3 regions of the Paenibacillus sp. FSL R5-0473 genome follow, and region 3 is predicted to be linked to each of the others. Evidence: predicted binding sites of a transcription regulator. Region 3 holds the regulator's gene; each other region holds the start of a gene.

Region 1 (10,523 bases), 860 kb from region 3:
ATCAAGGTTGATATACATAAAAAGCAGAAACAAAAGCATGCACGGGATTATCACGGAAAGCCATATCTGTATGATAGGACACTAAGGAAAAAGCCGCTTGCGAAGAAAAATAAAACGGCTGAATCATCTGCTGTTATGTAAAAGCGTTTAAAAGACTTTAAGATTTTCCTCATATAGGCTAACTGGTTGGAAAGCATTTTAATTCGGGTGTTCTCCGCTATGCCGAACATTTTAGCGCCTCAGTATACTCTTGTCCTTCCTGTCCTTCCTTTAAGACAAAAGATAAAAGCTTGCTCCTATGTGGAACAAGCTTTTATCCGTGTCAGTTGTACTATATGCCAAGAAAGATTGTTGTTCACCGTTTAGTATCTCTCTGATTCCTTAAATATCATATAACGATGGACACCTCTGACAGCCTGCATTGCTTCCTGTAATAGCTGAATCGCAGTTTCGCGTTGTCCCGCTTTTAGTTCGATCGCTGCAAGAAGCGAAGATCTCATCCAGACCTTGTTAATGGATTTCAAGTGTTCCCTCGCCTGCTCACTTCTTCCTTCTTCCATAAGCAAATACGTTTCATAATATGTACGATAATCCGATCTACGCATATTCTGCACCGCAGTACGAACAGCTACCAAGTCGTTGCGATAGGAGCCGTAAGCTGCATTATATACTGCTTGTGTCCTTTTATTGGTGTCCTCATTTCTGATGCGCTCTATTGTGTGTTCCAATTCATCATCAAGTCTGTTTGCAAGAGCGTAATAGATATAAATCTTTGGGGTATTCTCCTGTCTGCGTAGAAAAGCCTCCACGCGCTCCATGCGTGTTTCCCAACCCAGAGGATAAAAAATACGAATGGTAAACATGATCAGAGTAGCGGTGAGAACAACTCCAAGTATCCAAAACAGAGATTGGTCATTCATCTTCATGTACACAACAAATAAAAATACGGCCAAATAAAAAACAATATCCCACTTATATTTTCCCATCTTCCATCTCCTTTATAGACATAAAAAAACTATTATATCAAAACAAACCCCAAGGAGTATATCCACCGCATCCTTTGGGGTTTAGTTAAATTTATAAAAATTGATTTATTGAAGTTTTCTTCATTAACGACAATCGACAGTATTGTCTACTCAATAGACTAGATTCTTACGCCCCGGCGTCTCCAATCATTTGTCGTTCAATTTGTTTCATTTCATAAAAATAGCCTTTTTGCTCCATCAGCTCGGAGAAAGAACCTGATTCTACAATCTTGCCTTGGTCCATGACCACAATCCGATCCATCTCTTCCAATCCCGTCAGCCGATGGCAGATCAGGAGAAGTGTATCTTCGGCAGCTTGTGCCAGAAGATGCTGCAACACACGTTGCTCTGTGACGTAATCTAGTGAAGAAGTTGGTTCGTCCAGAAGCCATAACCGTCCTTTGCGCAGCATGGCCCGTGCGAGAGCCAGCCGCTGCTTCTCACCATCCGATAGGTTCTCCCCTTTTTCATATACCATGTCGGTCAACAACTTATTCGGCAGTTGGACTTTATCCAGCACAGCCGACAGTTTTTCATCCGAATGTTCTTCTCCATTCAGCAACAGGTTGTCCCGGATGGTTCCCCGGAAGAAGTGGCTTTGCTGCAACACGACATTCGTCCCTTGCCAAATGCTCTCTTCATTCAGTTCCTTCACCGAAACATCGTTTAATCGTATATCGCCAGACGTTGGTGCGCGCAGCTTGAGTAACAAATCAATAATCGTTGACTTGCCTGACCCGCTCGGCCCGACAATCGCTGTTTTGGAGCCTGCTGCAAGTTGCAGAGATAGCTCCCTCAGCGCCGGTCTCCATTCCCCTTCATATTGGAAGTTAACACCGGATAGGTCAATCGAAACCGCCTGATCGGCTGAAACTTCACCGCTTGGCTGTACAGGTTGTACATCGGAGGTTGGCACTGTTTCCGCCAGTCGCTGAGCGGCGTGTTCGCTGTCCTGCTTATATAGAGGCAATATAGCCATTGCGGCAGCTTCTTCGAACACGGTCTGCGTGGCCAGGATCAACATGGCGAGGAATACACCTGCAAACGCTCCATTCACAATTAAAAAGGCGCTCAGTGCCAGCACTCCCCATGTAACAAGATACGTCACAAAAACGTGCATGGATTGCCCGCGCAGCAAGTGCGAAGCGGCTTGCCTCTGTTCCGTTGCCAATGCAGCAGAAGCCTGCTGAAGCTGTTGCTCACGCTGTTCCAATTGGCCGTATACTTTCAAATCCCTGAAACCATACAACACTTCGGTTACTTCCGTGGACAGCAAGGCCCTTTGCTGGCGGACACGTCCGTTTATTTTTCGCTGACCTAACAAGACAATACCTGGTACAACAAATGCCGTAATCAGCATACCTAGTACTAACAAACAGGCAATCCAGATCGAAAAGGCCGAAGTGAACAGCATGGTAGCCAAAAACACCATAACGACCATGATGGGTGGATACGCGACCCGCAAAAAATAATTTTGCAAGCTTTCCACATCACCCACGATCCGCGCAAGTAGATCCCCGCTTCGGTTTTTGTTCAATATACCTGGCGTTACCGGGATCAGTTTGGCAAAAAAGGACGTCCGCAAACGGCTCAGCATGGAGAATGTTGCCCTGTGCGAATACAAGCGTTCCCCGTAGCGACTTGCCGCTCGAAGGAAACCAAGTAGTTTGACCATGGAGGTGAGTACAATTAAGGTGTACAGCGGTGGCGCAAATACTGTTTGAGATATCATATAACCACTCGCGGAAAAGAGAGCTACCCCTGCTATGCCGGCGATAAATCCGCCCAATATCGAAAGCAAGATATCCTTGCGCTCCTGAATCATCGCTTTTGACAGAATCGTCAGCTCATTCATGCTAACCCTCCTTTCCGTTGTACATCAACCATCTCCGCATATTGAGGCAGGCGCGACAGAAGTGCTTCATGATGTCCTGAATCCACTAATACCCCACTATCCATAAACAAAATGTTGTCTGCATGTTGAATTGTATATAAACGGTGTGCCACCGTAATCATCGTTGCCGTTTTGGCTAATGCCGCAATGGATTGTTGCAGTACCCGCTCGGTGTGTAGATCCAGACCAACGGTGGGTTCGTCGAACAAAATAACAGCTGGTCGCTTCAGAAAAGCACGTGCCAAGGCAAGTCTTTGCTTTTCCCCACCAGACAACCCCCGGCCACCTTCACCAACAAACGTATCCAAGCCCTGCTCCAATTGTGCAACAACGCCAGTAAGTCCTGCTTCATCTGCCGCCTGCTCAATTTCAGCTCTGTAGACGTTCCGACCCGCGCCAATCGCGATATTTTCGGCAAGTGTACCTGCAAAAATATACGGATGCTGTGTAATATAGCTAACACGTTCAAACCATGCAGCCTCATCATGTTGCGAAAGCTGGCTTCCGTTAACCAGAACCGCTCCCGAATCTGGTTTCAGTAAACCGGCAATGAGATGAAGCAGCGTGGTTTTACCTGAGCCACTTTTGCCTACAATAGCAATCTGTTCTCCTGGTCCAATTGAGATCTGTCCTGTCTCAAGTCCAAAGGAATCAGGTGTGTACTGGAATCGGACATCATTCAGTTCAATGGTTGGTGGCATTGTTATCAACTCGGCACGAGCTGTACGAAGCTCTTCCGTCTTTGTAATTGCATCGACATCGGTTAATTGGCTTTGATCCGATCCTTCTTCAGGCTCCGTTTGTGTGCTCTTGACACTAGTGTCCGCGAGCATCTGTTCCACCTTGCGAATGGCCCCCATACTGGTTCGCCCGCTGTGAAAAGCCGTTCCTGTATTCTTCAACAGACTGTAAAACTCAGGGACGAGTAACAACACGAGAAAGGCTGTGTGGAAGCTCATCGATTTGAAAACGAGTAATTGGATAGCCAGTTCAAGCGCGACAATACCAATGCTTAACATCACGATCGATTCCAGCATAAACGTATTTGTAAATGCAATCTTCAAAATGCCCATGGTGGCATCACGATACCCCAGACTGCTGCGTTCAATCTCCTGCTGTTGACGTTTAGCCCGTCCGAATATTTTCAACGTAACCAGCCCTTGAAGCGAATCCAGAAATGTACCGGAAAACTCAGCCAGTTGCGCGTATTTTTCTTCTGATTTGTTCTTTGTCTTGAGCCCAACCAAGATCATGAACAGCGGGATAAACGGTGCCGTAAACAACATAATCCAGCCTGTGTTAGAGTGCTGCGTAAACGTAACAACCAGAATCAGAATCGGGATCATCGCAGCTTCCATCATACGCGGCATGTACTGACTGAAATAACTGTCGGCCTCATCCACAGCATCCAAAGCAACACTGACCTTTCCTCCCGTCTGTCCACTCAGGGTTGAAGGCATGGAAGCGCGGGTCAGGTTCTGCAACACAGATGCTCGCATATTTGTCTTGGCGCGTGCTGCCATATGCAAGCCCACTTTCCCATTACCATACGACAACAGTGAGCGTACGGCCATAACAGCCAATAATAGGACAAGCAACAGGATCACTGATGAAAAGGAAGCTTTCTCTACAAAGATTCGCTGGACTGCTTCAGCCACCAAGGTGGCCTGGCTTATAATAGCTACACCAAGGGCCAGCGAAATGATCGCAAGGAGAAGTCTGTTTTTTCGTTGTAAAGACATTTGCTGCGAGATCAGATTGGATTTGCCTCTCCTTTTCATTGAACGCTCCTCCTTTATTTTTTCCCTTTCACATAATCCGCATCAAACAGGAACAGTTTGAAGACCAGAATAAGAGAAGGAATTAACAGGCACAGACCACCGATAAACACAACGACGAGTGCAAAACCCATCGCTGGTGGTGTCGCGCTACTCTGAATGGTGATGAATGGATCAAGAATGTAAGGATATTGACCAATTCCGTAGGCGAAAAAGGCTGTGAGAAATTGCAGCATGATGCATATAAAAGCTAAACCATAACGGCGTCCGTTATATAACAGCCACATGGCAATCATGAAAAACGCAACGGAAAGCGCCAGCAGCCACCATAAATCCATCATATTTTGAAAATGACGCTCATTGTGTTGACCCAAATATATAAATGCAGTCAGCGCGAGAATAATGGTCGGTGTGCTCCAGAACAAAGCATAGTTCCGCATCAGCTTCAATGCCGAATGGTCCTCTGCGCGAGAAGCGTAAAATGTGAGAAATGACCCACTAATGAACAATACGGACACGATCGCCAGTCCAACGATGCTCCACGATAATGGATTCGTAAATAGTGCCCAGTAATCCAGGGAAACGGTATCTCCCTGCTTCAAAATAAAGCCACCTTCAGACAGGGTCAGTGCCACTGACAATGACGCTGGAATAAGCAACCCTGTAGCTCCATATAAGAACAAATACACGATACTTTTTTTGGAACCATAATTTTCGAAAGCATAGAACGACCCACGAATGGCAAGTAAAATGACGGCAATACTTCCTGGAACAAGCAGCGCGGAGCCATAATAATAGGCCGTGTCCGGGAAAAATCCAACGATGCCAATATAGAAAAAGACAAAGAATACATTGGTGATCTCCCAGACAGGTGATAGATAACGGGAGATCAGACGATTAATCAGATGATCCTGCTTTGTCAGGCGTGCATAAAAGGCAAAGAAACCTGCTCCAAAATCAATGGAAGCTACAATAAGATAGCCGTACAAGAACAGCCAGAGTACCGAAATACCAATTAATTCATAACTCATCAGGCCTGATCCCCTTTCTTGGCTGATTGATCATGCTTCTCCTTCAACCATTTCTCCATCTCGAGTTCAGCAGGATTGTTATTGAACAACCGTCTCAGTACGACGACACACATAACGCCTAGCAGGATGTAGAGAAGCAAGAAGACGAAAAATAAAATTCTCACACTTGGTGAAGAAGTAGCGGCCTCTTCTACCCGCATATAACCTCGGATGATCCATGGTTGCCGCCCGATCTCTGCATAGAACCAACCCATCTCAACGGCCAGAAAAGCAAGCGGTGCACTCAGTGCAACCATACGAAGCATCCACTTGTTAAACTGATTACGTTTCTTCCAGAATACAAACAGGAAGTACAGACTTGATATAGCAAGCAGAGCGAATCCAACACCAGCCATTAGATCAAATAAATAATGCACAAGTAAGGGCGGGTGTTCATCTGGTGGAAATTCGTTCAGCCCGGTTACCTCGGCGTTAAAGTCTCCAAAGGCAAGGAAACTGAGCAGTTTCGGCAAATGAAGCGCGCCTATAATTTCATGTTCTGCATTCAGCCATCCCAAAAAAATCAAATCCGCGCCGCTTTCCGTCTCGAAATGCCACTCGGCAGCTGCGAGCTTCTCCGGCTGATGCTCAGCCAAAAACTTGGCAGACACATCTCCAGCTAAAGAATTTAACAAACTGAATACCAGCACAACGGCCATCATGAGATTCAAGCCTTTTTTGTGGTAGGCCGACACTCCTTTTCTCAGCATCGCAAAGGCTGCTATTCCTGCTAACAGAGCAGCTCCTGTCAGATAAGCCGAGCTTAATACATGGAACACTTTGGAGAACGTCGCTGTATTCAGCATCGCTTGCACGGGGTTCACTGCCATGAATTGACCTGCTTCCATGACAAAACCTTCAGGCTGGTTCATGAATCCGTTCACTGTTGTAATAAAAACAGCAGACATGCCTGCCCCGGCGACAATCGGAATAGTCAGCAACCAGTGGATATACGGATTTTTGAACCGATCCCACGTGTACAGATAAATGCCCAGGAATATTGCTTCAAAAAAGAATGCAAATACTTCCATAAATAGTGGCAGTGCAATGACATTCCCGGCCAGCTTCATAAAATTCGGCCATACCAGGGCCAACTGCAGTGATATCGCTGTACCTGTCACAACACCAACAGCCACAGAAATGACAAACCCTCTGGACCACCTCTTTGCCATAAGTATGTAATGGTGATCCTTCTTCCGAATGCCGATGAACTCTGCAATAGCAATCATCAAAGGTACGCCGACACCAAGCGTTGCAAAAATCACGTGGAACCCGAGCGTCAAACCAGTCACCAGCCTGCTCCATAAAACCGTATCAATAGCCATTCTTTGTGTTGCCTCCTTTCAAACTCTGTTCAATTTAGAAACATTCAATATCAGATTTGGCCAAGCTCAATGCAGAGTTGCGAAAAATTTCACAAAGTTAGGTATGACGATATCTTGCCACACCTATAATGCGTTTACTCCTGTAGGCCCCCGATAATAAGAAGCATTGGATGCCTATTAAAATCTGATATCGATGCACTTAAAGTACTAACGAAACCTATTAATCAAAATTATTATATCTTTATTTTTACCTAATTCAATCAAAGACACGTCTTCTACCCTAAACGTTCAAGAAAGGATCAACTCTTTCTGACAACTTGGTGAAAATCAAAAAATACACCCAATGGAGCTATTGATTCATTGGGTGTAAACGTGTTATTGCACGGAAGATTCTCTATTTTACTTTCTCCGGACTCACCGCACCTGCCTCGCGACGTACGCTCATGATGATCAGTGATGCAGCTAATACCGTAAGGATGATTCCAAGCATCTGAAATCCTGTCACATTGAATGTATCCCCCATAACAATTCCAATCAATAACGACGATAAAATGGTCCCCAGGTAGCGTGATGTATTAAAAATACCCGATGCCACTCCAATCATTTCTTTCGGTGTGCTTTTAAACAGTGCTGCTTGCATACCGACCGCGTTTAGGCCGTTACTTATGCCAAATAAAGCTAAGGCAACAATGATTATGAAGATTGGAGAAGTTTCATTCATAACAACGATTAATATAGAGCCAAATGTCATTAAAGAAGCGGATACGATCAGAGCTGGCCGTGATCCTGATCCGTCAATCCAGCGCCCTGCGATCGGAGCAATAATGACTGAACATAACCCCAAAGCTAGCATACTCATTCCTGTATGAACTTCGTTGAGATGTCGTACCTGCTTCAAATACGTAGGAACTCCAAAAAAAAGTGCGTAAAACAGGATGTTCACCAGCATGTATTGCACATTCACCCAAGTCATCTCGGGATATGAGGCAAACGTTCGCAGAGGGATAAAAGGCGTGGCTGCTTTTAATTCATGTCGGAAGAACATGACGAGTGCGATTAACCCGATCCCCCCTGTCAGCAGATGCCATGTTGAAATATCTCCTGTGGAATTTACTGAAAGTAAACCGATGAGCAGAGTCACCAAAGCTACCGTAAACATCAGGATACCTGGTGCGTCAATTAACGCAAGCCATTGCCGAATGGACATGTGATCAGAGATAGACGAAGATTGCTCGTCCTTCGGGATTGTTTGCCAGGCGAACCAAAAACTCGCCAAGACAAACGGAATATTAACGAAGAATATGCTGTGCCAGTCCCACCAATGAATCAATACTCCACCAATAAAAGGTCCAATTGCAGCCGCTCCAGAAAGGAATATAGCCAAGGTGGACAAGGCGGAGGCTTGTTTTTCAGTCACGTTCATTCTGACAATCGCCATTCCGACGGCCACCATCATGCTTGTGCCAATTGATTGAACAATCCGGAATACGATGAGCCACGAAAAACTGGGAGACCACGGAGCTAACATGGACGATACAAAAACAATAACAAGACCCATGAGGAAGATCTTCCTGCGGCCAAACAAATCACTACACTTGCCCATGACGGGTTGAGCGACAGCACTGGCAATGTAAAATGATAAAATAATCCACGAAACGGCTGTAAAATTAAGTTGATACACTTGTTGTAGCCTGGAAATTGCCACCGAAATCATGGAGGAATTCAACGGATTCAACATAATTCCGAGTCCAACAGCTAACATCAATCCTTTATTTCGAACGTTCATTGGTGCACCTCTCTCTCTTCTGTTGTTATCTTACTTGAACGTATTCATTTATTCCAACGCATTATATGTTATGATTTGATGAACTAGAAGGAATGAAGGAGTGGTGCAAATGGAGCTTCTTCAACTAAAATATTTCCTGACGGTGGCCCGATGCGAACATGTTACGGAAGCTGCGGGAAAGCTGCATGTCACGCAATCCTCCCTGAGCAAAACGATACAACGATTAGAGGACGACCTTGGAGTCCCTTTATTTGATCGAATCGGGAGAAAGCTGCGACTAAACGACTTTGGAAGAACATTTCTTCAGCGAACTGAAAAAGCCTTATTTGAATTGGAACAAGGAAAGCGGGAAATTGCTGACCTCTCCAATCCGGATCAGGGTACACTGCAATTGGCAGTGACTACGGTGAGCACATTGCCAGGTATACTGCGGGAATTCCGGAAAAACAAGCCGGATATTCAGTTCCATGTGCAAATGGTCTCGTTAGAAAACATGTCCAGACTTCTGCATCGGGGCGAGGTAGACTTTTGTCTCTCCTCCCCTCCGATTGAAGGTGACGATATCGAATGTCAGATACTATATGACGACCCGATTGTAGTCGCTGTTCCTATGGGTCATCGATATGCAGACCGAAGCAGCATTCAATTATCCGAGCTTAAGGACGAGTGGTTTGTTGGGGTGAAGCAAGGGTATGGGGTTCGTGATATGGTAGATTCCGTATGTCAATCCGCTGGTTTCCTACCGAAGTATGTATATGAAGGTGATGAGCCTGCAAGATTAACCGCCCTTGTGGAGGCGGAGATCGGTCTCGCTTTTATACCTAGCACAGCCAGAAACCCGCACGAGCGCATTAGATATCTTCAGGTAGAGGAGCACCAACTCGTTCGGAAAATCGCTTTACTTTCGCACAAAAACAGGTATATTTCAAAAGCCGCTTTAGAGTTTCGCAGCGTAGTTATGGACTATTTCAATGCTATGCCACGAGCATAAATTCAATCCAGAGGAGTCCATTCGAACATCTGAAATTTCACCGCATAAAAGCTCATATTAATGTGGATAACACCCCTTCCATGAAACTGGCAGAGAGTGTTGGTATGGAATTTGAATGTCTACGTAAAGGGTTTATACACGAGAATAATGAATGGACTGATCACTTGGTGTATTACAAAAATTCTATTTAAAAAGTTCATACAACTCACTCTAAAACAAGGGAACTCCATATCAAGAAGTTCCCTGTTTTCTATGTTTGTTGAATATTCTTCTTTTTGCGATGAAGGGTTACTACTCCCAAACTAACTGCTGAAATCCATAATAGAATCATTGCATTACTTGAGACTAATGATTGCACTGTATCTAGTCGTAATAATTGCGTAATTAACCTTCCTTCATAGGGTGAAAGTGTGGCTCCCAAGTTATACGCGATCAGAACAATGGTCGTACCCAGCTTTGCCATTTTGGCGATTTGTTGTGCAAAAGTATGCAATAAATAGGGCATTATACAGCGGAATGAAAACCCGATGATCATTGAGCACACGGTAGTAAGAATAATACTTTGCGAGATCGTCGTAACGAACATCGAGCTTCCAAGTAACAGAATCGATAATGGAACGATATAGTTACCGAGTGTAATGTATACTTTCCCAA
Region 2 (10,523 bases), 230 kb from region 3:
ATCGGCAGTCCATATACTTTGCCTTCATACGTAAACGGTTCAAGGGATGTAAACTGGTCTTGAATGCCCAGCTCTTGCAGGATTGGGGTCAGATCAAGCAACATACTTTCCTTGGCATAAACTTTGGAATCCGGGCTACCGAACAGTTCAAATATATCCGGCGGGTTGCCTGCCGCCATCTCTCCGCGAAGCTTTTCCTTACGATTCACATCGGATTCGACACCATCCAGCGTAAAGGTCAGATTGGGTATCTCTCCCTCAACTTTGTCCACAACATCCTGCAGAATGGCCAGTCTTTTCTGTTTGTCGGCTCCCACCTGCGTGTGGCGGAGAAGCATTTCAACCGGTTCCTTACTTGTCTCTTCCACAGGTGTATTGCCTGCGCCTTGCTGTGGCTCGTTACTTGAGCTTGCACATCCCGCCAAAGTCCATGAAGTGATAAGCAATAATGAAAGCAGTAATGTCATTCTTTTTTTCATCTGGTTGACCCTCCTCAAGATATTGAGCGTTTGGCTTTACACTCTGATTATAAAAAGCCGGAGCTTACATCGTAAGGATGACAATTCATCAATGGAGGGATAAAATCCTTCACTGGACAAAAAACAGCCCCTGCGAAACATGTTCGCAAGGACTGCTTGGGTTGATTGTTTTTACTATATAAAGGTTAGATCACTTACCTGAACAAGCCACGCCAGCTGTTTCCTGGCGACCTTGTTCGATCAGGCGATACGCCCGCTCCACTTCTTCTTCACTTGGTGAAGGAACTCCATCCAGTGGATATACTTTACCGAGCGCCTCCCATTTGTAGATCCCCATCTGATGGTATGGAAGAATTTCGAACTTCTCGACGCCATTTAATGTTCCAATAAACCGTCCGAGGTTAAGCAGATCCTCTTCCTCGTTATGAATACCAGGCACATACACGTGGCGTATCCACATTTTCCGACCTTGCTCCGATAACCACTTGGCTGTTTTCAACGTTCTCTCGTTGGATTTGCCTGTCAACTTGATATGTTTCTCATCATCAATATGTTTGAGGTCCAGCAGAACCAGGTCTGTTTGATCCAACAGATCGTGAATCCGTTCCGGTTCGTTAAAACCGTTGCTATCCAGTGTCGTATGCAATCCCCAGCGCCGCTTCACTTCCTTGAAGATCTCGGCTACAAAGTGGGCCTGTAACGTTGGTTCTCCGCCAGATATCGTGAGCCCGCCTCCGGAGCTGCGGTAGTAAGACAGGTAAGGCTCAATTTCAGCCAGTACCTCCTCAAGCGCCATTTCTTTTCCACCATCCAGCGCCCATGTATCAGGGTTGTGGCAATACTGACATTTGAGTAGACATCCTTGCATAAAAAGCACAAAGCGGATGCCTGGGCCGTCAACCGTCCCGAAAGTTTCGAGTGAATGAATATGTCCGTTAACCATGCTGCCTCTTCCTTTCTGTATCCGCATCCGCTGTGCGTTTAATATGATTTGGAATACCTTGCTCTAGCGGTCTTCTACTAGCAAATTACTTACATCGAGCCATGGAACGTACGGTTGATGACATCCAACTGTTGTTCACGAGTCAATTTAATGAAGTTAACAGCATATCCGGATACCCGTATAGTCAGTTGTGGATAGTTTTCCGGGTGATCCATCGCATCAATCAATTGCTGACGATCAAATACGTTAACGTTCAGGTGATGAGCGTTTTGACCGAAGTAACCATCCATCATCGCAGTCAGATTGGATTTACGTGTAGTCTCCTCTTTACCCAATGCTTTTGGCACGATGGAGAAGGTATTGGAAATCCCGTCAAGACTGTGTTCATAAGGCAATTTGGCTACCGAGCCAAGGGATGCCAGTGCACCTTTTTTGTCACGACCATGCATTGGGTTTGCACCTGGAGCAAATGGTTCACCTGCTTTACGACCATCCGGTGTAGTCCCTGTTTTCTTACCATATACCACGTTGGAAGTGATCGTCAGAACGGATTGTGTTGGAACTGCGTTACGGTAAGCTTTGTGCTTGCGAATCATGCCCATGAAGTTCTCGACCAGTTCAACAGCAATGCTGTCTACGCTGTCTTCATTGTTACCGTAACAAGGGAAGTCTCCTTCGATTTCGAAATCAACAGCGATGCCTTGTTCGTTCCGAATTGGTTTTACTTTGGCATATTTGATCGCACTCAGTGAATCTGCTGTAACCGACAGACCAGCGATACCGCAAGCCATCGTACGTACAATGTCACGGTCATGCAATGCCATTTCGATACGCTCATAGCTGTATTTATCATGCATGTAGTGAATGACGTTGAGGGTGTTCATATACAGCTTAGCCAGCCACTCCATCATTGGTTTGAAGCGTTTCATAACCTCATTGTAATCCAGCACTTCGCTAGTAATGGCAGGATACTCAGGTCCAACTTGTGCTCCGGATTTCTCGTCACGACCACCGTTGATCGCATACAGGAGAGCTTTTGCCAGGTTGGCACGAGCGCCGAAGAATTGCATTTGTTTCCCGATCTTCATCGCCGACACACAGCAAGCAATACCGTAATCGTCACCGTAGATCGGACGCATCAGATCATCATTTTCATACTGGATTGAGCTGGTTTCGATGGATACTTTACTGCAATAATCTTTGAAAGCTTCTGGAAGTTTCGTTGACCAGAGAACAGTCAAGTTTGGTTCTGGTGCAGGACCCAGGTTGTGCAGTGTATGCAGGAAACGGAAACTGTTTTTGGTTACACGTGTTTCGCCATTCACGGACATACCACCGATGGACTCAGTCACCCATGTTGGATCTCCACTGAACAGTTCGTTGTAATCCGGTGTACGCAGGAATTTGACGATCCGCAGTTTCATTACAAAATGGTCAACCAATTCCTGAGCCTGTTCTTCGGACAGAATCCCTTCTTGCAGGTCACGTTCAATGTAGATATCCAGGAAAGAAGATACACGTCCCAGTGACATCGCAGCACCGTTCTGTTCTTTGATCGCAGCGAGATAACCGAAGTACAACCATTGGAACGCTTCTTTTGCTGTTGTCGCTGGCAAGGAAATATCGAACCCGTGCATATCGCCCAATTGTTTCAATTCTTGCAATGCACGAATCTGTTCAGACAATTCTTCCCGCAGACGAATGACATCTTCATCAATAACATCAACTTCGAGTGCATTCAGTTCGCCTTTTTTGTTACGAATCAGGAAGTCTACCCCGTACAAAGCTACACGACGATAGTCACCGATGATCCGGCCACGGCCGTAAGCATCTGGCAGACCTGTAATAATTCCTGCTTTACGCGCTGCACGCATGTCGGAAGTATAAGCATCGAACACACCCTGGTTGTGTGTTTTGCGAATGTTTGTAAATATATCAATGACGCCCTGTGGCATTTCAAAGCCATATGCCTCACATGCGTCAATCATCATGCGAATTCCGCCTGTTGGTTGAATGGAACGTTTGAACGGAGCATCGGTCTGAACGCCGACAATCTGCTCTTTGGATTGATCCAGATAACCGGGTTGGTGAGAAATAATAGTACCTGGTGTGTTCACATCAACGTCAAGGACACCGCCGTTATCCCGTTCTTTTTTGGTCAGATCAGATACGATCTCCCATAATTCTTTGGTATTCTGGGTTGCACCTGCGAGAAATGCTTCGTCGCCGTAATACGGAGACAAGTTGTGTGCCAGAAAATCATTCACATCTACGGATTTGGTCCATGTTCCTTTGGTAAAGTTTCTCCAGCCTGTTTGTTGTTTGACATCTTTTTCAATCACCGACATCGTAATCCCTCCACTAATTTGGATTTCTGGACACATAACATCTTGCTTCATTCGTAGCATTGTGTGCCCAGAGCCGCGATTAATGTGAATTGTTTCACATAAACCGGAACATGTTCTCTCTACTTGGGAACCGGAACCGCGGGATGAATGTTTTTCTTACATTTTCAGTATACGACTTGGGGCTTTCATCATCTGTGATTTTTGTCACAAAGCCAGTGAACTAACTCACTCCACCTGCGCTGTGTCCCATTGACCCCTGTAAATTCACACTTAGCCACTGCGCGGGCAGAACAACTTCCGATCGCTGTTATCCCCGGATTTTTTCAATTTTATATTTCAAAGGGGAAAATCCGGGGATAAAGGCGAACGCTCCGCTTCTTCAGTTTTTTCTGCCCACTCCGTTATTGTGTGAACATCTGGCTCAAACAGCCACATCACGGATTACGTGTAACCTCTATAGAACCCTTTTGCTCCTCTACGCTCGGAGCAAACCAAATCTTAGAATAAATCCTGAAAAACAGATGCTTCGCTCTTCTGTTTTTCTGCCCTCTCGTTATTGTGTGAAAGACGGCAATCGGGGCTCCCCTCTCGGGGAACCCTGATCTTCTTGCCGTAAAGCACGCTTTGTTCTAAATTTATTATTCAAACTTTCCGTAGAAAGCGTTGCGGTACACATCAGCCAGTTCAGTTACCAGCGGCAACTTCGGATTGGCGGTTGTACATTGGTCTTCGAAGGCACGGTCTGCCAGATAATCGACATGTGCTTCAAAGTCTTTGGCATCGAATCCGATCTCTTGGAACGATTCTTCAATACCCAGTGTTTTGTTCAGTTTGCGAATCGCATTGATGAGACTGGTTACGCCTTCTTCTGTCGTACGAGCAGGCAATCCCAAGATGCGGGCAATTTCGGCATACCGCTCATCCGCTACAAAGTGCGAATATTTCGGGAACGATGCAAATTTGGTCGGTTTTTTCGCGTTGTAACGAATGACGTGTGGCATAAGAATCGCATTGGTGCGTCCGTGTGCGGTGTGATACTGACCGCCCCATTTGTGCGCCAAGCTGTGGTTAATGCCCAGGAATGCGTTGGCAAACGCCATACCTGCAATTGTGGAAGCATTATGCATTTTCTCACGTGCCAGTTTATCGCCTTGCAGCGCAGATTGCTCCAGGTATTGGAACACCAGTTGGATTGCTTTGATCGCAAGTCCATCCGTGTAATCATTTGCCATAACAGATACATAAGCTTCAATCGCATGCGTCAGTACGTCCATACCTGTATCGGCAACGGCTGTTCTCGGCAGGGAGTATACAAACTCCGGATCGACAATCGCTACGTCTGGTGTCAGCTCATAGTCGGCCAATGGATATTTGGTGTTACCTTGATTTTTATCTGTGATAACCGCGAACGATGTCACTTCAGAACCTGTACCGGATGTGGTTGGGATCGCTACAAATTTCGCTTTTACGCCGAGACGTGGATATTTGTAGATCCGTTTGCGGATATCCATGAATTTCTGTTTCAGATCATTGAAGTCCGTGTCCGGATATTCATAGAACAACCACATGGCTTTGGCAGCATCCATCGGTGATCCACCGCCAAGTGCGATAATGCAGTCTGGTTGGAAGCGGCGCATCATTTCGGTTCCGCGATCTACCGTCGTTGTGGATGGATCGGGTTCTACATCAGAGAATACTTCGATCGCTACTGGCATTTGGCGTTGACGCAGATAGTGTTCTACCTTTTCAACATATCCAAGTTTCACCATCATGGCATCCGTAATAATGGCCACACGTGTGATGTCAGGCATTTTAGCAAGATACTGCGTTGCCCCTTTTTCGAAGTAGACTTTGTTCGGCACTTTGAACCATTGCATATTCACGGTACGGCGAGCCACCCTTTTCACATTGATTAAGTTCACAGCGGTTACGTTGGAAGAAGTCGAGTTACGTCCGTATGATCCGCAGCCCAGTGTCAATGACGGCATGTTTGTGTTGTAGATATCCCCGATGGCACCGTGTGTGGATGGTGAGTTCACAATAATCCGTCCAGTTTGCAGACGATCTGCGAATTTGCCGATCACTTCTTCATTTGTGGAGTGGATAACCGAGGAGTGACCCATGCCGCCAAAAGCAACCACTTCTGCTGCACGTTCAATTCCCTCTGCTGCCGTTTTAACTTTGTAACAAGCCAGTACCGGGCTTAATTTCTCAGCCGACAATGGGAATTTGGTACCTACCCCTTCAATTTCGGCCACGAGAATTTTGGTGCCTGCTGGAACTTCAATACCGCACAATTTGGCAATGCTCACCGCAGATTGACCAACAATCGCCGGGTTCACCGCACATTTCTCGGCATTAATCGCACCTGCTGTCAATTTTGCTGCTTCATCTTTGTTAACAAAGTAACAGCCATTTGCAATCATTTTTTTCTTCACTTGATCGAAGATCGGTTCTTCAATGATGACCGCTTGTTCGGAAGCACAGATCATGCCGTTATCGAAAGATTTGGACAGGATCAAATCCGTTACTGCCTGGTTGATATCCGCGCTTTTCTCGATAAAGCAAGGTACGTTACCCGGTCCTACGCCCAGTGCAGGTTTACCACAGCTGTACGCTGCACGTACCATGCCGGATCCACCTGTTGCCAGAATAAGAGCCACATCATTGTGATTCATCAGTTCGTTTGTACGATCCATGGAAGGATCATCAATCCATTGAATACAATCTGCTGGTGCACCATGTTTCACAGCCGCTTCCAGCAGGATTTTGGCAGCTTCCCGGCTACAATTCTGTGCAGATGGGTGGAAGCCAAAGATGATTGGGTTACGCGTCTTGATGGAAATCAATGCTTTAAACATCGTCGTTGATGTTGGGTTGGTAACTGGTGTAATACCCATGATGATGCCGACCGGCTCCGCAATTTTCTGGAAGCTTTCATACTCGTTATCTTCAATCACACCTACGGTTTTATCGTACTTGATGCTGTGGTACACATATTCTGTTGCAAATATATTTTTGGTGATTTTATCCTCATACACTCCGCGGCCTGTTTCTTCTACGGCCATCTTGGCGAGCATCATGTGTTTATCCAGACCCGCAAGCGCCATTGCTTGCACAATCCGGTCAATCTGCTTCTGGTCCATCTTCATGAATGCGGCGTGTGCTTTATTCGCTTTGTCGATTAACGTTTGAATATACTGACCTGCTGTCGGTTCTTTTGCTGGGGCGACTTCGTTCTTTACAGCCATCTCCCTCATCCTCCTAAAGGTTCGTATTAGTTTGTCTCTCTCGTTTACATTCACATCGTAACATGACAATAAACTTAATTATGTGATTTTTTTCACAAAGTATAACAAATTTAATTTAAGTTTTGTAGTGTCCTTCATACGACCATTTTCACTTCCTATTTAAAATATAGAGCTGTAAAATTCATCTTCTTCATTAAAAGTGAATTTTATCACAATGTTTGAAATTTCGTCATTTTTGCCCCCTTTCCTTCCCCCTCAAACGGTAAGATTAGGTATATACTGAACTTAAAAATTGAACCACCGCAATTTGTACCGTCCTTCCTCCCGGCCGAGATGACCCTGATCAGGACGGCAACGGTTTGCGGCGAACCTCGGAGGCTACTGCTTACTACAGAAGGTCGTCCGATGGACATAAAGGGGAGATAGACTTATGAGAGAACTAACAACTGTACTGGAAACGCGCGGTAATACTAACTGTTTCTCGGAAGCAAATTTCAACCATCTGCTGGTTACCATGAAAGATAGAACCTATCCGGAAGGTACACATCTGTACTGGGAAGGCGACATCTCTGACAAACTTTATTATATGAAACGGGGCCGTGCCCAGATCACCAAATCCACGGATGAAGGCAAGGAACTGATCATGTACATGTATCAATCCGGTGATATGATTGGGCAGGCTGATCCCTTCTTTGGCTCTAAACACAGCTTCTCAGCGGAAGTATTGGAGGACAGTGAGATCGGTGTACTGGAACATAAAGACCTGGAAATGTTAATCTGCCAGCATTGTGACTTCGCGATCGATTTTATGAAATGGATGGGCATCCACCACCGGTTGACACAGACCAAATTCCGGGATCTCATGTTATATGGCAAACCGGGTGCACTTTGCTCCACCCTCATTCGGTTGTCGAATTCGTATGGTGAGCCTCATGGAGAGCATGTCATTATTCACAAAAAAATTACCCACACGGACCTGTCCAATATGATTGGAGCCACTCGTGAAAGTGTAAACCGCATGTTAAGCGACCTGCGTAAGAAAGATGGGATTGAATATGACAATGGAATGATTGTCATCAAAGATCTGAAGATGCTGCAAGGAATCTGTCACTGTGAGCTTTGCCCGAACGAGATCTGTCGTATTTAATATTTGACTATGCTGATCGGATCTTGTTTATATATTTAATGAAAAAAAGCCCAGTTCTCTAAAAAGAGATTGGGCTTCTTGGTATACTTAGGATGCATTGGTTAATTCGAGCTTTACCGCATCACGTGGATTCAATTTCATGTCCAGACCATTTTCCATTAATTCTTTGTCATTCACCATAATGACCCAACGCTCATTCATACGAGGCGTGACATTCTCGACCGAGACGACAAATTTGTTGTTCTCCGACATTCTTACAATGCCGCTGGACTTCAACACATCGCGAACTGTGCACTCTTGAACGTAGACGCCGGCATATTGACGATTAAGGGTTGGCATAATGTTTCCACCGCTAACCTTGAGTAACGTTGTCTGATATGCAACGCCATCCCCCCCACTGTCAGCGGCTTTCACGTAAATGATCACTTCATCTTTGGCATGAAGCTCCATGTCCCAATCTTCCTGTTCAATATCCTTGCCATTTAATTTGACAGCCCAGCTCAGCGAAGAATCCAGAGAAACTTCACCCACGGATTGAATCCGCTTGCCATCTGCCGTAAAATCAACCAGTCCGCTATTGAGTAATGCTTTTTTGAGTGTCAAACCCTCACTAAAATCTCGCTTAATGGACTTTGTTGCATCAGGCAAAAACGTACTGCCATCTACAGCCACTGTGATTGTATTCGCTGTTTCTGTCTCTTTGACAATTGGCTGCTCAGAAGGCTGTGTCTCACTACAACCAGCCAAGATCGCCAGTAGGAGCAAACATACACCTATGTAACCGGGGATTTTCTTCATCATGTAGGTAACACCACCCTGCGTAAAATCATTCACCCTGTTGTCCATAACCTCTATTATGGCACAACCTTCGGCAAAAAAAAGTGTCAAAGCCGTTACTTTTATAGGGTACCGCCTGCAAATAAGGCTTGTACAAGAAAGAGAGCCTGCACACAGGCTCTCCAATCTAAATTATTTTTACGTTATCATTGGTTACGTTATCATTGGACACAAGCCTGCATGTATGTCCGTCCTCCATCTCCATCTTTCAGATATGGATTAAGCCCGAAGAACTGCTCCTCAGACACATAGACCCCTGTCAGCAATCGCCCTTCAAGTAATCCACCATCCACCTGTACGCAGCATGAAGGTGCGTCTACATACTCCTGATACAACGGAATCTGCCCATATTGTTGATGGACCTTAAATACCTTCCCTTGCTCATGCAAAGGGCGTTCCGAGAAATAGGTAGGCACAATGTAACGGGCAATGACATCCAGCTCCTGCACGCTATAAAAGGGTTCATCACCAAGCCATGGTGCAAACATTCGAATCTTCTCATATTGAGACCAGACAACCGCCTGAATCAGCATTTCTGCCTCAACCAACCGACCTTCTCCCACATCTAAAGCCAATTGCTTAGCATGCATAGTTTCTTCCATCTGAGACATCGTTGAATCAGGTTGTCCCAGCTCACATCCGATACACTTCCAGCCCCTGGACGTTTGAATCCATTTTTGCAGCACCGCCGGAGCTAATTTCGGACCATCGCTGTTCACAGAATGCGTATTCACTTCGGCAAGATCATCCTTAACCGAACGGGAATATGCTGTGCGCTTAAACAACTCTGCAGCTTTTTTGTAAATTAGATGGACCTGAATGGATGCGCTCTCAAGTTCTGCAATATCTTTTTTGCCGTAGCGTACTTCACGGGATAAGCTTTCTTCTCTCATGACAAGTGGGCCTCCTTCGCTCCGGCCGTCTGTGGCCATTTTCTATAGATTATACTACAACTCATGACAACATGTGCATAGCCCAAGAGAAAAACGCCGAACAACATAGTACTTAAGACAAAAACCCCTGATTTCCACAGAAATCAGGAGTCTATGTCATTCATGCAACAAAAGTGGGTGATATTGCTTATGCGTTAGTCAACCCACTGCTCAGCCCAGTCTTGAATTTGATTCATGACAGGCTGGAGCGCTCTACCTTTATCCGTCAGTTCATATTCAATACGAACTGGCGTCTCGGGATAGACGTGACGAACCAGAATACCTTCACTCTCCAGATCTTTCATCCGTTCGGATAACATCTTATCACTCATGGATGGAATCAGATTGGAGATATCCTTGAATCGCTTCGAACCACTCATCAATGTTTGAATAATTAAACCATTCCAGCGCTTGCCCAAAAAAGAAAACGCCGTCTCAAAACGCGGACACATCCGCAAGTCTTGACCTTCCACATTAATCACCTCTTTAGAGATCACTCAAATCAACTTACATTTTGTTAGTATATTTCATAATAACATATTTAAGCTTCAAAGAAAACGCCTGCAACTAAAAAGTTTAAATTTTA
Region 3 (10,523 bases):
ATCCGGCGTGGTTCGCCAGAACGAATGGCATTCAACGCTTCATCCAGTTCAACACCCAGATAAGTGAGTTGCTCACATACTTTTTGGCGAAGTACAACGGAGTTCTCACCTACACCAGCCGTAAAGACGATCACGTCTACACCGTTCATTGCAGCTGCATATGAGCCGATGTATTTACGCAGACGGTATTCGTACATTTCAAAAGCAAGCGTGGAGTTGGCATCGCCATTCTCCATACCTTCCGTAATCTCACGCATGTCACTGCTGATTCCGGAGATCGCAAGCAATCCACTGTGTTTGTTCAACATGGAGTTCACTTCACTTACGCTCAGTTCTTCCTTGTTCATTACATAAGGTACGATGGCTGGGTCAAGGTCACCAGAACGCGTTCCCATCATCAATCCTTCAAGCGGAGTCATACCCATCGAAGTATCAACGGATACGCCACCTTTAACTGCTGTTACACTACCGCCGTTACCGACGTGACAAGTGATAATTTTCAGATCTTCCACTGGACGATCCAGATATTCAGCAGCTGCCTTGCTTACGAAATCATGGGAAGTACCATGTGCGCCGTAGCGACGTACTTTATATTTTTTGTAAAGTACACGCGGAATAGCATACAGGTAAGCTTTTTCAGGCATCGTCTGATGGAATGCTGTATCAAAGACCATAACTTGTGGCACACCAGGCATATTTAATTCAGCCGCACGAATACCCATCATTGCTGCAGGGTTATGAAGTGGAGCCAAGTCGAACAAACGACGAATTTCAGCTTTGGCAGCATCATCTACTAATGCAGATTCTTTAAATGCTTCACCACCGTGAACAACACGGTGTCCAACAGCTTGAATTTCACTTACAGAATCCAGTACACCATTTTCTTTGTGAGTCAAAATATCAATGACTTTACGGATCGCTGTTGTATGCTCCAGAATCTCACTAACTTCTGTAACATCCTCACGGCCTGTCGGTTTGTGTGTCAAGATGGAGGAATCCATTCCGATCCGTTCTACCAAACCTTTAGCCAGTACAGATTCGTCAGTCATATTATACAGTTGATATTTGAGCGAGGAACTCCCCGCATTAATTACGAGTACTTTCACAGTCGGTCACCATCCTTGTCGTACTTGAAGAATCCTTCGCCTGTTTTGGCACCCAGGTGTCCTGCACGCACCATTTTCTTCAGGACTGTAGAAGGACGATATTTCAATTCTCCGAATTCACGGAACATTCTTTCGAGTGCAGCTTCAACAGAATCCAATCCGAAACGGTCAGCCATTTCGAGTGGTCCATGTTGGAAGTTGTATCCGATACGCATTGCATCATCGATATCTTCAGCAGATGCAACACCTTCTTGCAATACATGCAACGCTTCGTTAATCAGCAGGCAGATCAAGCGGGAAGTTACGAATCCAGGTGATTCATAGATCATGACTCCTTTTTTGTCCGCTACTTCTTCAACAAAACGTCTGGTCTCTTCGAATGTTGTATCCGAAGTTTTCAGTCCACGAATAATCTCTACAAGATCAACCCGGGATACCGGGTGAATAAAGTGCATACCAATAACACGCTCTGGGTATTTGGTCGAGCTTGCAAGCTCGGTCAAACTCAGCGTGGATGTATTACTTGCCAGAATGACATTGCTTGGACAAACTTGGTCCAGTTGGCTGAATACTGCTTTTTTCGCATCCAGATCTTCTGAAATTGTCTCAATGACCATGTCGCAAGTTCCAAGTTCAGCTAAATGAGCTACCTTGGTGATACGGGAAAGAATTAATTTCTTCTCCGCTTTTGTAATCGCCCATTTCTCCAGTTGTTTATCCAGATTGGTTTCGATCATGTCATATGCATGATCCAGCTTTTGTGTTGTATGCTCCACGAGAAGCACATCAAGTCCTTTGGCTGCGAGCATCTGGGAAATACCTTGCCCCATCGTACCGCCGCCGACAACTCCTATTTTTTTGAAAAACATGGTTCTGCTCCATCCTTTCGGTTCTCTATTTCTCTATTGTACCCTGTTCGCCGAAAATTACAAATTTCGACCCAACATATAATAATATCTTAGCACGAGTGAAATGTAAAAAAAAATAACCAGCATAAATAAATTATGCTGGTAGAAGGGCACTGTCACGAAATTGACAACGAAATTGCTCGCCAGATAAAACTTCCTCACGAATCAAAATGTCGAGTGAATTGTCGAAAATTGTCCGTTGTTCTTCAAGCAACCGCTTTGTCTGCTCCATCAGTTCTTGCAGAATTAATTTATTCTCTCGCATCAGTTCCTCGGTTGTGACCATATCCATGTTCACAATCCCAAGTGAAGTCAACCCCGAAGCCATCATCGTCTGTACAACATTGGTTGCCTGATCAAAGTCATTGCGTGAACCCGTGGAACGACCACCGTAGTACATTTCCTCCGCAGCTGCTCCTCCGAGTGCAATCATGATCTGCTCTTCCAGAAAGCGCTTCGTATAGAGGAACTGTTCCTGTTGCGGGTTATGACGTACATATCCCAGCGCCTGACCACGCGGACTAAGTGCCACCTGACTAACACTGCCTGGACGAACGAGTTCAGCCATAATGGCATGTCCCAACTCATGAATGGCGACCCTTTTCTTCTCTTCCACGCTGGACTCACGGTCTGTCTTCTCACCCATCATGACTTTATCAATAGCCAGGGACAAATGCCGCTGTTCAATGTTTAACAGCCCGTCTCTCATGGCGTATATTGCTGCTTCGTTCATCACACTTTCGAGCTGTGCACCGGAGAAACCATATGATTCTTCCGCTGTTTTCTCCAGATTAACTTCCTTCAACAGAGGTTTGTTCATTGCATGCAGTTCCAGAATATGCTTTCTGCCCTTTTTGTCAGGCAAGTCCACTTGAATGTGGCGGTCAAAACGTCCCGGTCGCGTCAGGGCGCTATCCAGCATCTCTTTACGGTTCGTTGCAGCGATAACCAGAATTCTTGGCGTATCGGAAGAATAGATTCCATCCATTTCCGTCAGGAGCTGATTGAGGGTCTGATCATATTCACGCTGTTGACCACCCTCACGTTTCCCCCCGATGACATCGATTTCATCGATAAAGATAATAGCGTTTTCCTTATTTTCCTTGGTGGCACGGGTTCTCGCGTCCTTGAACAAATCCCGAATTCTGCTGGCACCCACACCAACATACATTTCCACGAACTCACTACCCGATGCTGCTACAAAAATAGAATCGGTGTAATGGGCAGCAGCCTTGGCCATCAACGTTTTCCCTGTCCCTGGAGGGCCCGTCAGCAAGATCCCTTTTAACGGGCGAATCCCGAACTTCCGGATTTCTTCATGTTTGATGAGAAAGTCAAGCGCTTCACGCAATTCCTGCTTAGCACTGTCCTGTCCACCAATTTCTTCAAAAGTAAGCTTGGAAGGTCCTTTTTTCTTCCGTTTACGTTCCTGTGCAGCGCCTACTGTAATCCCGCCACGCATTTGCATCATGAACAGCAAAGCTCCGACAAGCACTGCTGCAATCAGGATCGGAACAATATTAACACCAGTAAAAGCAAGGAAAATAATCAATACGGGAAAAAATCCGATGGCAACTTCTTTTGTCCACTTAGGCATTAGGCCACACTCCTATCTGACCGGGCACACGCGGCAGAATAATAAACTTGCTGGCATCTCCGTCTCTGAGACTGACATATACATTGTTGTCATCCATCGCTGTATTTACCTTAATTCCATTCGTCGCCATCTTTGACAACGTTGGTGTAATCTCGGTGTATTGCTTGTTCTCCATCGCCTGAGCTACGGTGAACATCGCATCACCCCACCAACTTTCCAGTGCTTCACTGGAATGATCCACAACATCCAACTTTAGTGAGCGTGTTCCAATCAGGGTCTGTCCTTCTTTGTGAATATATTGTACCAGTCTGCCCAAATCAACATCAGGTTGCAGATCAAGTTTCAATTGTACGTCATTGCGGTTAATAGTTAATTGAACGTCATTGACTCCATCGTACTGGGTTACCATTTTCTCAATCGGATTCTGCACAGCCACCTGACGATATACAAACCAACCTCCAAACAACACAACGGCTGAAATGACGGCAGTTATAGCAATAGGCAATACTTTTAGCTTCAAGTGAATTACCCCTCCCAGAATTTGGCCCAACCTACTGGCTTATTGGTATATACGAATATTTGAACATTGACTCCTGCGATAATTTCGACAGGTTTATTTGTTTTGAATGTAACTTTGAGTACATATCTGAGTATATCACATCGTATATACAATTTCGAAGGCGAAAATATGAATAAATTATTAATTTTAACTATTTAAATCAAATATATTTACAGGCAACACAAAGAACCGGTTCAGTCGGATATCCGTCTGCCGGTTCTTTCATTTCTTTAATTCTCTAGTTATGTCACTCTATTTGTTCTAGCTGTTCGGGAGTGTGTAGACCAGGTCCACCTGTTCTCCGTTGCTAAAACGATAAAAGCGATAGTGGTTATGCGTACCGTCTTTATAATACACTTGCCACACATATATTCCATTCACAACTCCGGGCATGATTCGTTTAATCTCACCGGCAGGAACTTCAGAACTGAAGCGATTGCGTATCTGCGCTTCGGACATGCCATTCTGCAGCAGCTCACTGTGTACAGCGTTTGCACCCTTAACCGGTTGATTGTTTGCATCGAATTTAACCCAGACCATAACATCCTGGTTATCCTTGTTTTTGCCGATCAGGGTCCAGTAGATGTTGTCAGAGCCTTCTTTGTCTCCCCAGATGTACTTGCGCAATTCATCATAGGATGTAATGCCCAGTTTCTCCTGTGCTGCTTGTATGGCGAGCGCTTCTTCCTTGCGTTGGTCCTGCGTGACATGGACGTAATAACGCTGAAGTCCAAACAGAATCAGAACCAGTGCAAGCAGCGAAATCCATATCCACTTCTTTTTTTTCTTCAAAAGCCGAACTTCCTTTCCCTATGATGCTCTGTCCTGCAATTAACGAGCAAGCAGACCATCAAATGCCAATTGAGACTCACGCAAAATGCGTTCTTCATCCAGCGTCAGACATTCGCCATGTTTCACCACTTGTTTTCCATCCACCCATACGTGCTCAACATCTTTGGCAGAAGCCGAGTAGATCGTATGTGAGATCAGGTCTGTATGTGGATAGAAATGTGCCTGTTCAATGTCCAAGGCGATAAAGTCAGCCTTCATGCCAACCTGGAGTGCTCCGGTATTGTTCAAGAAGATAGATTTGGCACCGTATGACGTTCCGAGTAATAACGCTTCGCCTGCTGGCACTGCCGTCGGGTCACCAGATACACCTTTGTGAATCAATGCAGCCAGTCTCATTTCCTCGAACATATCCAGGTTGTTGTTGCTTGCCGGTCCGTCTGTTCCGAGTGACACGGTAACTCCAGCTTTCAGCAACGCAGGTACCCGCGCAACACCGGAAGCGAGTTTCAGATTACTTCCCGGGTTATGGGATACAGCCACATCATGGCGGGCCAGAATCTCAATCTCTTCGTCATTCAGATGCACCGCATGTGCAACCAGGGATGGACGAGAGAAAAAGCCCAGTTTCTCCAGATGTGCCACAGGACGCAGTCCATAATCAGCCACGTTCTGCTCGACTTCACGAAGCGTTTCCGACATATGTGTATGAAGGGGAAGGTTTAGGTCGTTCGCGACCTGCACAAGCTTCTCTATGTAGTCAGGAGGGCATGTATATGGGGCGTGTGGCGAGATTACGGTTGTAATGCGACCATCTGCCTGTCCATTCCACTCACGTGCAAACGCTGCCGACTCCTCCAGCTTCCGCAATTGTTCTTCTTCCGAGCACAGCCCGATTACACCACGTGCCAGTGCTGCTCTAACGCCGGATTGCTCCACAACTTTGGCAACTTGATCCATGTGATCGTACATGTCCAGGAACGCTGTAGTTCCGCCTTTCAACATTTCAAGCACTGATAGCGAAGTTCCCCAATATACATCTTCTGAAGTCATTTTCGCTTCCATCGGCCACATTTTTTCCTGCAACCATACTTGCAATGCAAGATCGTCTCCGTGCCCTCTGAGCAACGACATCGCTGCATGACCATGCGTATTGATCAGACCCGGCAGGAAGAACAGTCCTTTTCCATCCACTTTGGTACAATTTTTGTCTTCATCCGGCAATGTCTCACCAATATGCACAATCTTGTCATTCTCAACAACCATGTATCCGTGGACCACGTTCCATGTTGTGCCGCCTTCATTAACGGCAAATTTGCCGTTGTGAATTACCCATCTATTTGTTGTCATCTTCCTCGTCGTCCTTTCCAGTCTCCAAGTAATAGGCCAAACTAAGCAGATCCGTTGTAAAGTCAGCATGGTGAATGCGGATATGCGGCGGTGTTTTTAGAATGGTTGGTGCAAAATTAAGGATCGCTTCAATTCCTGATTCAATAAGCTGATCGGCTACATTTTGGGCTTCCGTATCCGGAACCGTGATAATTCCGATGCGAATATTTTCCGTTTTAACCGCTTCCGTCAATTCATCCATTGGTTTTACCGTCAAACTGTTGATTTGACTACCAATCTTCGGTCCGTATGCATCAAATACTGCAACAATCTTCATGTTGTCTTTCAGATATGCGTTGTAGTTGGACAAGGCCTGTCCTAGGTTACCCGCGCCTACCAGAGCTACATTAATTTGCTGATCAATTTTGAGAATGTGACGAATTTTCTCGATCAAATAGGATACATCATACCCGATCCCTTTACGACCAAAATCACCGAAGTAAGCCAGGTCTTTACGAATTTGGGCCGGATTCAGATCCAGCCTCTGTCCAAGCTCTTGAGAAGAAACAGTAGCCACCTCACGCTGATGCAACTCGTTCAAATAACGCAAGTATACAGGCAGACGTCGTACCACCGCTTCCGAAATTTTATCCGATTTCATTCTTGCTCCCCCTTACCAAGGCCACGATAAAATAATAGATGAAAAGATGAGCATTCTGTATAAAACTCAAAGATAAACGTGACATTTTATACAGAATGCTCCTTGTAATTTGGGTTATAAGTTCTTACGTGCAACTGCTTTAATCGGATACGGAAATATCTAATAAAGTTTAACGCCAAACGATAGTGTCATGCAATGATATAACGAACAAAACAACCATTATTTTTGTTCATTAGCAGGTTTTTCCAACCACTCGGTAATTCGTGGAACCATTTGCTCCGTGAGCATGTGCTCCATTTTGGGACCAGGTAATGAATATAAAAAGAATTTACCATAATACGCTTCAATCACCCGTGTATCATAAACAATGACAATTCCTCTGTCCTTTGCTGTACGCACCAATCGGCCAAATCCCTGTTTGAAACGAATGACCGCTTGTGGCACGGACAGTTTCATGAACGGATTTTTCTTCTGTTCCTGAAGCAACTCACTCTTGGCTTCCACCAACGGATGATTCGGTGGCTGGAAAGGCAGTCGAACAATAGCGAGACAGGTTAGGGCCTCTCCCGGGATATCTACACCCTCCCAGAAGCTGCTTGTGCCCAGAAGTACCGTTGCTTTGGCATCTTGAAACCTGCGAGTCAATTTGGAACGACTTCCACTGTCAACGCCTTGCCCAAGCAACGAGATGTCGTTGCCAGACAGTGCCTCCTTCAGCGGATCATAGACCTGTCGCAACATCTTGTATGAAGTAAACAGAACCATCATGCGTCCACGCGTAGCAATTGCCGTCTCTGCGAGTGATTGCACCAGCATATTAACAAAGTGCGCATCACCCACACTTCCCTTCACACTTGGGAAATCACGCGGAATCACCAGAAGTGCCTGATCGCGATAGTTGAAAGGTGATGGCAACATCGACGTTAATAGCCGATTGTTCTCGGCGGCTTCCTGCAAGCCAAGCTGTTCAATCATGAACTGGAATGACTTATCTACCGAAAGCGTAGCCGATGTAAGCACAACACTTTTCTTTTTATCAAAAAATAAATCCTTCAGTTGTGCACTCACATCTACAGGTACGGCATACAGCTGGAGAGATTTGCTGCGGAATTGGCCGCTGGCTTCCATCCAGTACACCGTTTTGGCATCATCCATACGCATGAAGAACCGTAGATTCTCTTTCAATGTGGTCAGATCTTTCAGTAATCCTGTAATGTCCGTGATCAGACTATCTGATTGATAATCATCCTGATCTTCTTTCACCTCAAGCAGCAATTTGTCCCCTTTGCGAACCAAATCGCCCAGAGTCACATAGATCTGGTTCTCCAGATCCTGCAACTCCTGCCATTTTGCAGGTTTCTGAGATGCTTTCAGACGCAGTGAAAATTGCCCCGTCTCTCCCGGTGAAGCATCACTTCGTTCAGGCAACAGACCAAACAAGGCATCGCTCATACGATCCCACAGCTCCTTAACTTCAAGAGCGAGCGGGAACATCTGATCCACCATGGAGCCCCATTGCACCGAATTTTCATGCACGGATAACTGCGAACGAAGCATAGGCAGCTGACCATTACGACTGTCTTTAAATAGGCGGGTCAGTGTATGAACCAAGGTGAAATATTTCATATGCATTCCAAGATGTTTACCAGCGACATCCTCCAGATGATGTGCCTCATCGATCACAAGACTCTCATAGGCTGGCAGCAGCTGATGCGCGGCTTTCACATCCGTAAATAATTTGGAGTGATTGGTGATTACGATATCAGACAACCCTGCTTCATGTTTGGCACGATGGTAGAAGCATTTACGGAACCATGGACAGGATCTTCCCAGACATGATTCGGATTCACTCTGTACGGTCTCCCAGAAGTCCCCTCCGCGTCCGCTAAGGTTAAGTTCCTCATCATCTCCGGTTTCGGTCTGCGTAAGCCAGACGATCATCTGAGCAGCTGTGAAATAATCCTCTTTAGGTGTGGCGAATTCACGTTTATTGATTTTGTGTTCAAATTTGCGCAGGCACAGGTAATGTCCACGTCCTTTGAATACAGCAGCCTTAAACGGGAACGGTACCACTTGAGTCAGCATCGGAATGTCCCGCTCTCTCAATTGCTCCTGCAGATTGATCGTATGCGTGCTAACCATAACTTTCTGTTCTTGCTTCACACTTTCGTAAATAGCAGGCAACAGATACCCTAGAGATTTACCGGTACCCGTTCCAGCTTCGATCAAGAGATGTTTCTCTTCATCCAAGGCTTGCCTTACACTGCTGAACATCTGAGTCTGCGCTTCACGCTCTTCGTAATGATCCAGTGTATCCTTCAGATTCTCCCGAACCTGGTCCATAAACTGTTCGAAGCTTACACCATCGAGGGGGTTAGCCTCCCGCTCATCGCGTGGTGCACCAATATCGGTCCAATCACTTACATTAAGAGCAAGCTGACGATAATAGGTATGTCCGTCCAGGTCCTGAATCGGCTCTGCTTCCTTCTCACTGCGCATTCCGTCCAAAAACCAACCCAAGTCACTGTCTTCTGGTGCAAACAGGTCACTGAGGCGCTGAATCGTTATGAGCGGTAATTCCTTTAACTCATCCAGACACTTGAGTAGCACATAGGCTGTCGCCAGTGCATCACTGTCTGCCTGGTGAGGGCGATCATGTTGAAATCCAAATTCGGAAGACACATAACCGAGTTGATAAGAACCCAGTGATGGGAATGTGATCTTCAGAAAATCAATCGTGTCCAGAATGCGGCCAGTGAACGGCAAATAACCGCAACGGTCAAGAGCATTCTGCAAAAAGTGAAAATCAAAAGCGACGTTGTGTCCAACAAGCACCACATCATTAAGCAGCGGAACCATCTCCATCATCATCTCTTCGAGTGAAGGAGCGTCCGCCACATCTGCATCGGTAATACCCGTCAACCCCGAAATAAACGGGGGAATCGGTACACCAGGGTTCACATAAGAACTATATATTTGAGTTATGCTGTAGTCATGATCTATGATGGCAAGTCCGGTCTGTATAATCTCACCGTCGGACTGCGTGCCGGTTGTTTCGAAATCCAATACGGCAAATTTCATTGCAATGTACGGTCCCTTCCATTCCAGTCTATGTTACAGCATAGCAAAAAAAAGGGGATTTGAAAATTAACTGACAAAAAAGCGGTGTCCCCGCCGCTATGCCAAAGGAGGGAACACCGTTTTTTTGTCGCCGAATTCCCGCTTAATGAAGGGTCGTCAGCTGATTAGCATATTGCAATTTTCCCCTGTTCAACCTGCAAGCTTCCATGTTGTACAGTGGTTCGGTCAATGTCGGGTCATACTGAAGGGCCTGTGCAAAGAGTGAACATGCAGCTTCGGGATTCGCAAGCTTGACTTGAATACAGCCCAGGGCGTTACACACAAGCCCTTTCAAGCGAGGTGAACCTTTAAGGTACATGATCTGCTGTAAATGTGTTCCGGCTTCCGCCATTTGTTCCAGATTCAGATACGCCAGCGCCAGGTAAAAACGAGTTAATGCACTCTCCGGATGGTCGGTCACAACCCGGGAGAATTGCATGATCGCCTGCGGATA

Evidence for each region. Region 3 encodes Rex, which represses fermentation and respiration genes when NADH is low (regulators of the CRP and FNR family bind a similar motif). Its sites were predicted from a motif close to TTGTGAAATATTTCACAA; they were not measured.
Region 1: the regulator Rex is predicted to act here: its motif matches at 7,170-7,187, upstream of MKY28_RS10985 (cytochrome ubiquinol oxidase subunit I).
Region 2: the regulator Rex is predicted to act here: its motif matches at 7,102-7,119, upstream of adhE (bifunctional acetaldehyde-CoA/alcohol dehydrogenase).

The regions. Positions count from the first base shown of each region.
Region 1 is NZ_JBBORL010000001.1:2,520,735-2,531,257, forward strand. It holds gene MKY28_RS10960 (hypothetical protein) at 1-141, shown strand, start outside; gene MKY28_RS10965 (hypothetical protein) at 363-986, opposite strand; gene cydC (thiol reductant ABC exporter subunit CydC) at 1,153-2,880, opposite strand; gene cydD (thiol reductant ABC exporter subunit CydD) at 2,877-4,700, opposite strand; gene MKY28_RS10980 (cytochrome d ubiquinol oxidase subunit II) at 4,715-5,728, opposite strand; gene MKY28_RS10985 (cytochrome ubiquinol oxidase subunit I) at 5,728-7,092, opposite strand; gene MKY28_RS10990 (MFS transporter) at 7,487-8,878, opposite strand; gene MKY28_RS10995 (LysR family transcriptional regulator) at 8,988-9,869, shown strand; partial or broken gene MKY28_RS11000 (GNAT family N-acetyltransferase) at 9,890-10,060, shown strand; gene MKY28_RS11005 (MFS transporter) at 10,120-10,523, opposite strand, start outside.
Region 2 is NZ_JBBORL010000001.1:1,426,160-1,436,682, reverse strand. It holds gene MKY28_RS06225 (ABC transporter substrate-binding protein) at 1-479, opposite strand, end outside; gene pflA (pyruvate formate-lyase-activating protein) at 670-1,422, opposite strand; gene pflB (formate C-acetyltransferase) at 1,512-3,770, opposite strand; gene adhE (bifunctional acetaldehyde-CoA/alcohol dehydrogenase) at 4,409-7,021, opposite strand; gene MKY28_RS06205 (Crp/Fnr family transcriptional regulator) at 7,452-8,168, shown strand; gene MKY28_RS06200 (hypothetical protein) at 8,256-8,969, opposite strand; gene MKY28_RS06195 (hypothetical protein) at 9,167-9,898, opposite strand; gene MKY28_RS06190 (winged helix-turn-helix transcriptional regulator) at 10,093-10,389, opposite strand.
Region 3 is NZ_JBBORL010000001.1:1,656,987-1,667,509, reverse strand. It holds gene MKY28_RS07365 (acetate/propionate family kinase) at 1-1,106, opposite strand, end outside; gene MKY28_RS07360 (3-hydroxyacyl-CoA dehydrogenase family protein) at 1,103-1,975, opposite strand; gene MKY28_RS07355 (AAA family ATPase) at 2,109-3,611, opposite strand; gene MKY28_RS07350 (hypothetical protein) at 3,604-4,131, opposite strand; gene MKY28_RS07345 (cell wall elongation regulator TseB-like domain-containing protein) at 4,432-4,962, opposite strand; gene MKY28_RS07340 (amidohydrolase) at 5,002-6,309, opposite strand; gene MKY28_RS07335 (redox-sensing transcriptional repressor Rex) at 6,296-6,949, opposite strand; gene dinG (ATP-dependent DNA helicase DinG) at 7,169-10,030, opposite strand; gene MKY28_RS07325 (tetratricopeptide repeat protein) at 10,173-10,523, opposite strand, start outside.